DNA from 2 places in the Paenibacillus sp. FSL R5-0407 genome. Region 1 is predicted to be linked to the other one. Evidence: riboswitches for the same ligand, from Rfam matches in the RefSeq annotation. Region 1 holds a riboswitch; the other holds the start of a gene.
The links. A riboswitch is a leader RNA that binds a small molecule or an ion and turns the genes downstream of it on or off. The one in region 1 is predicted to bind FMN.

Region 1 (4,212 bases):
ATGACTTCGGGCGTAGCTTTCTCGGCTAACGCAACGAAATCCCCTTCATTTTCACGATCTTCATCGTCGACGACTATAATCACTTTTCCGCGCATCAATTCATAAATCGCTTCCTCAACGCGGTCCAACTGGATATCACTATCACTCATCTAAATCCCCTCCACTCTCAACTTTCTTCACGCAAATCCATGCTCCGAGAGGAACGCAAGATTGATGCCGCCTCTACTATCTTCCGATTCGTCGTCCTGAGCAGTTCCGTTTTGGGCCCTTCCGAATTTGAGCAAGTGCTCCACATATTTGCCCAGGACGTCGCATTCCATATTTACCGTATCGCCGGGACGTTTGAATGCAAGCCCCGTTTCGGCGAGAGTATGAGGAATTATGGATACCGAGAACCGCCCGCCCGAAGTCTGCACTACAGTAAGACTTATTCCGTCAACCGTAATCGATCCTTGGGGAATTATATATTTGAACATGGACGATTCTGCCGGTTCAATCTCATATACGACCGCATTTTGATCTTTGCGGACCCGGATAATCGTCCCTATTCCGTCCACATGCCCCTGAACAAGATGGCCGCCGAATCTTCCGCCTGCCGCCATGGCCCGTTCCAGATTGATCCGGCTACCCGGCTTCAAATCCTTGAGGTTCGTGTGGCGGTAAGTTTGCGGCATCACATCGACAGCAAAAGAAGAAGAGTCAAAGGAGGTGGCCGTCAGGCAAACTCCGTTGACGGAGATGCTGTCTCCCAGCTTCAAGCCTTCCGTTACCACGCTGGCCGAGATGCCAAGGACCATCGCTTCTCCTTTGCGGCTAACCGATTTTATTGTCCCGATCTCCTCTACTAGTCCGGTGAACATAAGCTCCCCTCCTTACTCCTAAATTTTGAGTCCTTCCTTAGTAGCGCCTGACCAGACAGGTGTTCCTTTGATGCACACATTATCCCCCATTTGCTCCACTTCCAAATCGGTTAAATGAACTGCGTCTTTCATCAGGCTGTAACCGTCAAACATAAAATTCCCGGGAGACTCGAGCCCTCCTATCAGCTTAGGGGCAAAAAACATGACAACTTGATCGGCCAATTGCTCTTGAATCAAAGAGCCGTTCAATCTCCCCCCGCCCTCTACGAGAATGGATGAAATCTCCTGCTCGCCAAGCTTTGCCATAGCCAATTTCAAATCAACCTTCGGTCCCTCGCCGCACGGAATGACCTTAATCCCCCGCTCACGCAAAGCAAGCACCTTGTCCGGGTCAGCTTTATCCGTCGTTAGAAGGACTGTCGGAGCTGCGCCGTCGTTAAGCACTCTGGCGCTTTCCGGGATCCGCAGCTGCGAGTCGACGATAATACGAACCGGTGACAGCCCCGGCACCGGAAGCCGGGTTGTCAACTGCGGATCATCAGCTATGATAGTTCCGACCCCGACCATGATGGCCTGATGCCGGTGCCGCATCGTATGGACCATCTCCCTTGCTGCTTCGTTCGAAATCCACTTGCTGTCTCCGGTTCTCGAAGCTATTTTGCCGTCCAGCGTGCTTGCGGTTTTGATCGTGACGTAAGGAAGCCCTGTTGTAATAAATTTGATAAATGCCTTGTTGAACCTAATTGCTTCTTCGCGGAGAACGCCGACATCCACCTGGATCCCATTTTCCCGCAAGCTCCGTATTCCCCGTCCCGCCACTTGCGGATTGGGATCTTCACTGGCAACGACGACCCGTGCCACTTTTTCCCGAATCAAGCGTTCGGAACAAGGCGGTGTCAACCCATGGTGACTGCATGGCTCAAGAGTTACATAAACCGTGCTGCCTTCGGCCATTTCGCCGGCCATATTAAGAGCGTGTACTTCTGCATGCGGCGTACCGCGCCTGAGATGCGTACCCAAGCCAACGACCGCGCCTTCCTTTACCACAACCGCCCCGACGACCGGATTGATGCCCGTCTGGCCTTGGGATCGTTCCGCCATTTGAATCGCCAGTCCCATATAATACTCGTCGTTGATATTGTTCAATTGAATGTCCTCCTTCCTTGCGAAAATGTAAAAAAACCCGCCGGAGCATTCCGGCAGGGTAAATTGAGAGAAATGTATGTACGCGAATAAAGCAAGCAAACGCAAATAGAAGATGTCAAAGCTGATGCATGACAAATCAAACGTCTGCCGTCCTCATAAAGCAATATTTTCCCAACGCAAATATGACATTGTGAAAACAATTACTTTAAGAACTGCTTCCTATATTTGAACACATGGCGTGTCTAAAAATTCATTAAACCCCATGCGTTCCGCGTCTCCTTCTCCCATCCAGACTATACTGTCGGTCCCGGAATCACACCGGCTCAGCCATATGCTGCTGGTTAAGCTCGCATACGGGTCACGGACTCGTGCTTGCTCCGATTCAAATCACATCCAGTCAAAGGATGCCACGGTCATCGAAGCCAGCCATCACCGTCGGTAGGGAATTTCACCCTGCCCCGAAGGAATGCTATTCAGTTAATTATTTGTTGCAACCCGAATGTTATCACTAACCCCTAAAAAAATCAAGGACATTGCTCCCGCCCCCGTCCGGGAATAAAAACTCCGCCTCTGAGCGAAAATAACTCCGACACCCGTTAATTCAATAAAAATTTCATCTACATTAGGAGGAATTCATTCGTGGCAAAACCTGATGATCGCTCTGATAATGTTGAAAAACTACAGTCCAGCATTCAAAATACGATTAAAAATTTCCGGGAAGGCCAGGATTATTTAAGTGAGCATGCCGACGAAATTTCCGGCGAAGAAAAACACCAAATAGAGGAAAAGAACGCCCGGCGCCTCGACAGCATTCGCGGGTTCCGCGAAGAGGTTAAGGACGAAGCGGCAGACCACTAACAGTTAAAATATGCCGAAATTGTGCAAATACGAAACCCCTCTGAGGAGTAATCCTTCAGAGGGGTTATTGTTGTTGATTCTATTCTATTTCAATTACGCTTCGTCCCAAACCGTAACTTCTTTCATTTTGTCGCCAGGGCGAACCTGATCGACAAGCTCCATGCCGGAAGTTACTTTGCCGAATACCGTATGGACGCCATTCAAATGCGGCTGCGGCTCGTAGACGATAAAGAACTGGCTGCCGCCGGTGTCTTTGCCTGCATGAGCCATGGACAATACGCCGCGCTCGTGCTTTGTCGTGTTAGTCGACGTTTCACATTTGATGGTGTAGCCAGGGCCACCCGTGCCGTTACCGACCGGGCATCCGCCTTGAGCAACAAAGCCCGGAATAACGCGGTGGAAAGTCAAGCCGTTATAATATCCGGAATTCGCCAGCTTTTCGAAGTTGGCTACCGTTCCTGGCGCTTCTTCGGGCAGAAATTGAATTTCAACCTCTCCGCCTTTTTCCAAAACAATTTTCCCTTTTTTCATATGGGTCACTTCCTTCTTCGAATTATCATTGTATTAACTTCAGACAAACCTCTTCAAGTGTACTATGAAATGACGTCCGTAGCAAAATATGGCGCAAAAAAAATGCAACAGCATCATCCAATCCGGCCTCCCGGCCAGTCGTATGATGCTGTTACACCTGTATTTCACAGTTCAGTTCCGTTTACTTGAACGACGGCTGCTTTGCAATCCGCTCGGGGATCACGTCGCAGGAAGTAATATCCTGTAAGCTTTCACGCTTTACGACAAGATCGCTTTGCCCATTTTGAACGAATACGACCGCCGGACGACGGATCCGGTTGTAGTTGCTGGCCATAGCATAGTTGTACGCGCCCGTGCATGCAACGGCGAGCAAATCGCCCGAATTCACTTTAGGCAGCTCCAAATCCCAAATCAGCATATCCCCGCTTTCGCAGCATTTGCCTGCAATGGATACCGTTTCTTCGGCAGCATCCAAGCTGCGGTTCGCCAACATAGCTTCATACTTGGAGTCGTACAATGCAGGACGCGGATTATCCGTCATTCCGCCATCGACGGACACGTATTTACGAACACCCGGAATATCCTTGCTCGTTCCTACGGTATACAACGTCGTACCGGCATCTCCGACAATGCTCCGGCCCGGTTCCACCCAAATTTCAGGGAGCTGCGGATATGCGCTTGCAAATGACGATTTTACGGCATCGGTAATCGCTTTTACATAATCCGAAACCTGAAGCGGCGTGTCTTCTTCCGTATAGCGGATTCCGAATCCTCCGCCTAGGTTGATCACTTTGAATAAGACATCCAGTTTTTCCTT
Region 2 (4,212 bases), on a different contig from region 1:
GCTGGTTCCCGGCAGCTGTCTATTCGAAGACGGCGGTTGGAAGCTGTCCTCGACCAGCAACAATTCCTGGCTCAGCAAAATCTATTTGTGCCAGTTCATCGCCCGCCACATTCTGGGACTCCCTTGGGATGAGCAAGGGGCAGCCGCCGATGCCGCACATGCCGCATGGCTGACATCCGATTCGAACGCTTATTGGAGCTGGAGCGACCAGATGCTCGCCGGAGTTATCTGCGGCAGCCGGTATTATCCCCGCGGCGTAACCGCCATTCTATGGCTGGATGAACAACCGGGTCATTAACGGACAATCAACTATAGAAATGGATATGAAATAGCTATTAAAAAAGGGACCGGATCCCCAGTCATCACAATGACTGGACCGGTCCCTGATTATGGTTTATCGTCTTGCCCACTCTTCCGTACCCTTCTGGTTTTCTTCAGCTTCAAGCCGGGTGCGAGCCACGCGGTTTCTTCCTGCCTGTTTGGCCTTGTATAACGCCTTGTCACTTGATTGATACAGCCTTTCCAACGGCACCTCCGGCCCTGGCACTACGGTAATGATTCCTACGCTGATGGAGTATTCGAAAGACCGCCCCCCGCAAGAGGCCCGTTCCACCGAAAGCTTCAACGATTCCGCCACCTCATCGGATTTCAGCTCATCCGCTCCCGGCAGCAGAATGGCGAACTCGTCGCCACCGTATCTCCCGAATAAATCGGCTTCCTTTAGTTGGCCTCGCATTTTATCCGAAAAATCCCTTAACACTTCGTCGCCTATATCATGGCCGTATGTATCATTGATCGTTTTGAAATCGTCAAGATCCAGCAGGATGAAGGATACGGGCATTTGTTTTTTCTCATATAGGGATAAATTCCGCTTCGCTTCCAAAATAAACGTTCTACGGTTCAACGCTCCCGTTAAATCATCGTAACTGGCCAACTTAAGCAATTCCCTGTCGGATCTTTCTTTGGACAGCAGAACAAACCCCGCATTTCCCAGGGTCATAATGAGATACAAGGACAGAAACGACAAGCTTTGATAAAAGTTCGGTTCAAACATCGTCACCGCTTCGACAGAAAACCAGGACATGCCGGTTCGGACAAGCAGTCCGACGGTCATGAGAAGATATATATATCCGATGAGAATGCTTAGGGACGATCGCTCCGGCGAAGTGATCATTCGGTAAACGGGCGGGTAGAGGAACGCCGCTGACGCCACCGAAACGATCGAAATCCGCAGACCTTCCGTATTGTAAAACAGAACTACGAAATTATAGCTCAGAATGGATATCAAAGTAAGGATTAAATAATACCGTCCGGACCTTTTGCCGAATCCGCCCGTTACTTTCAATAGCGCCATCGTCTCTAAAGCTGTACCGAGCAGAAAAATTGAATTGGCCAGTGAAATAAAAAACATTTGAGAGCCGAGTATCGGAATAGCGAGAATTCCCCATGTGGCCGCTTGGAACCATTTCGCCGCATAAAAGGTGTTCACCGCCGTATCTCTCGGCTGCCTGTGCCTATATGCGGTTATAAGCACTACCGTAAATAAATGACCAAGCGCAAGCAAAATGAACACGGTTTTCATGTCTAAATTTAAAGGCATAATGTTCAGATCATCCATTTCTTATCCAAGTCGGAAGTTTATGCAAATAAAACGGAAATAATACCCAAACCTTTCGCTATAATACGGGAAAAGTCCTTCTTTTTAATAACCAGTATAAATAAAAAACAAGACTCCCGACAATTTTCCTGTCGAAAGCCTTGCTTATCCTTATATGATGACCATTATGCCGGTGAAGAATTATTTTGTCTGGAAATGGCGAACAATGCCGCCCAGATGAGAATGAATCCAACCGCTTGGGCCAGTGTGATGATTTGTTGAAAAGCGATCCAGTTGAGAAGCACGCCCACCATCGGAAAGCTGAGTTCGGCCAGCGTAGCTACGGATGCTTTCGTCGTCGTTAATCCTTTATAGTAAACCAATAGGCTGAGCAATCCCGGTAAAAGCGCCTGCCCGAGCAGATTCAAGGAAAAGGCCGTAATTCCGGATGCGCTCCCCGGCAAATGCCAGGCTGCTCCTTCATTCCAAGTCACAACAAGCAAGAGCGGCAGAGCCAATATGAAGCGAAGCGACGTAACCGTTTCGTATTTCATCTGTCCGACCATCAAGCGCCCCATAACCGTCGATCCGCCCCATAGCGCCGCCGCGCCCATCGATAACAAGCTTCCGACCTGGATAAAATCGTTCCAGTGTCCAAACGGGATGGAGAAGCCGAAGGTCAGCAAGTAGGTGCCGCCCAGCGCCAAAATGAATAACAGCGAGAAATGACGCGGCAGGGATTCCTTAAGCAGAAATCTGGCCATGATGATGGCGAACAGAGGCTGGAGTTTCTGAAGCAGCAGAACCGCATTCACATTTCCGTTCGCCAGCCCCATCGTGAACAGGATTGTGGCGATCGCGGAACCGCCCCATGATATAAAGAGCAGCGCCCCAACTTGCTTCCAGCCGACGCCGAGAAGTTCGCGGCGGTTTTTCCATAAGATCGGAGCTACCACCAGCGCAATCAATATGTGCTCCAGCAGGACCAGTTGGGCCGAAGTAATCGATTTGAGCAAAATAAGACGGAACAACGGGTCAACGCCCCAAAGAGCGGCCCCCAATACGACCAGCCAGAACCCGCTTTTTGCAGAAGTCCCTTGCGCCTTAGCGAGCGGCTTGACTTGTACCCTTACACTTGATGCATTTTCCATATTCCCGACTCCTTCTCGAATATGGGGTCTACGCAGAAAGCCCCCGCCAATTGACATAGGTCAACATAAACGGGGGCTGATCAAATAAGCTTGCGGAATGCATATTCTATGCCGCATGCTTATTAATGATCTTCTCCCATCCGGACTTTACCGTCGGCCTTGGAATTTCACCAAGTCAGTCGCCGTTCCAAAAGGAATAGCGAGTCGCGGGCTAAAGCTATCATTCAAAATAGCCATCACCGCCGGTCAGGAATTTCACCTTACCCCGAAGATCCATATTCATTGTATTTTTATTTTTTAAATTTCAAAGGTTGCCTTCATAATACTGCAGCATATCCTCATTCTCTGTAACAATCATCACATTGAAAATATATATGACTTATTTTATGAAAATAACCCTTATTTGCAACCATTATAGCATTATAATTTATTTTTGTAACCCACTATTTTTTTGAAAGTGAGCTGGTTTATTCAAATGCCGGAATGGCGATTTCACTGTATTGTGATTCCAGGAACTGTTTCACCTCAGGACCGGACAAGCGCTCCGCCAATTTCTTGATCGGCTCGGAATCTTTATTGTCCGCACGGGCTACCATCGTAATCGCAAATTCCGATTCCGTCGTTTCGACCAGCAATGCATCCTTTTTAGGCGTCAGGCCGATCGGACTCGCATAGGCCGGAGTCATCAGCACCAAATCGGCGTCATCAAGCATCCGGGCCAGCATCAACAGATCCACTTCTTCGAATTTATATTTTTTCGGATTTTCAGTAATATCGGCAACGGTAGCGTTGATTCCGACGCCTTCTTTTAACTTGATGATGCCGGCCTTCTCCAACATGACGAGCGAGCGCCCGGCGTTGGTAGCATCATTCGCTATGACGATCGTAGCTCCTTCAGGCAGTTCCTCCATCTTCTTATAGCGTTTCGAGTATGCACCGTAGACCGCATGATAGACAGGCTGTACCGCTACAAGCTCGCTGTTCGTGCTTTCATTATATTGATTCATATAAGGCACATGTTGAAAAAAGTTCGCGTCCACTTCCTTGTTTGCAAGCGCGTCGTTCGGCTGAACATTGTCGGAAAGCACCACCAGCTCCAAATTGATGCCATCCTCTTTCAGGAGCGGTTTCACCAATTCCAGAATATCCGTCATCGGCGGGATCAGCGTAGCTACCTTCAACGTTACCTCCTTGCCGTCCCCGTTTTGAGCCGTAGAGGCGTCGCCGTTTTGCTCTGCGTTCCCCGCACCCTTAGTATTTCCGTTACCGCAACCAGCTACGGCTACCATTACCAGAACTAACAGTCCTAACATCCACTTTTTGTTCATTTTCAGCATCTCCAACATCCTTCCAATGGTTTAGTTATCTTTTGTCTTTTACCATTTATCTTTTATCCAGCCATCTCGAAATCAGGCTGCCGGTAAACTGGATCAATTGAACCAGAACGATCATCAGCACGATGAC

Region 2: linked by a shared signal. The riboswitch ahead of NYE70_RS21040 (DMT family transporter) and the one ahead of ribD (bifunctional diaminohydroxyphosphoribosylaminopyrimidine deaminase/5-amino-6-(5-phosphoribosylamino)uracil reductase RibD) in region 1 are both predicted to bind FMN.

What each region holds. Positions count from the first base shown of each region.
Region 1 is NZ_JBBPAX010000001.1:1,503,669-1,507,880, forward strand. Features, by position in the region: gene NYE70_RS07350 (bifunctional 3,4-dihydroxy-2-butanone-4-phosphate synthase/GTP cyclohydrolase II) at 1-149, opposite strand, end outside; gene NYE70_RS07355 (riboflavin synthase) at 177-860, opposite strand; gene ribD (bifunctional diaminohydroxyphosphoribosylaminopyrimidine deaminase/5-amino-6-(5-phosphoribosylamino)uracil reductase RibD) at 879-2,006, opposite strand; FMN riboswitch at 2,279-2,476, opposite strand; gene tlp (small acid-soluble spore protein Tlp) at 2,646-2,864, shown strand; gene NYE70_RS07370 (peptidylprolyl isomerase) at 2,958-3,395, opposite strand; gene lysA (diaminopimelate decarboxylase) at 3,577-4,212, opposite strand, start outside.
Region 2 is NZ_JBBPAX010000002.1:384,843-389,054, forward strand. Features, by position in the region: gene NYE70_RS21030 (glycoside hydrolase family 52 protein) at 1-298, shown strand, start outside; gene NYE70_RS21035 (GGDEF domain-containing protein) at 395-1,582, opposite strand; gene NYE70_RS21040 (DMT family transporter) at 1,783-2,748, opposite strand; FMN riboswitch at 2,873-3,025, opposite strand; gene NYE70_RS21045 (MetQ/NlpA family ABC transporter substrate-binding protein) at 3,216-4,076, opposite strand; gene NYE70_RS21050 (methionine ABC transporter permease) at 4,132-4,212, opposite strand, start outside.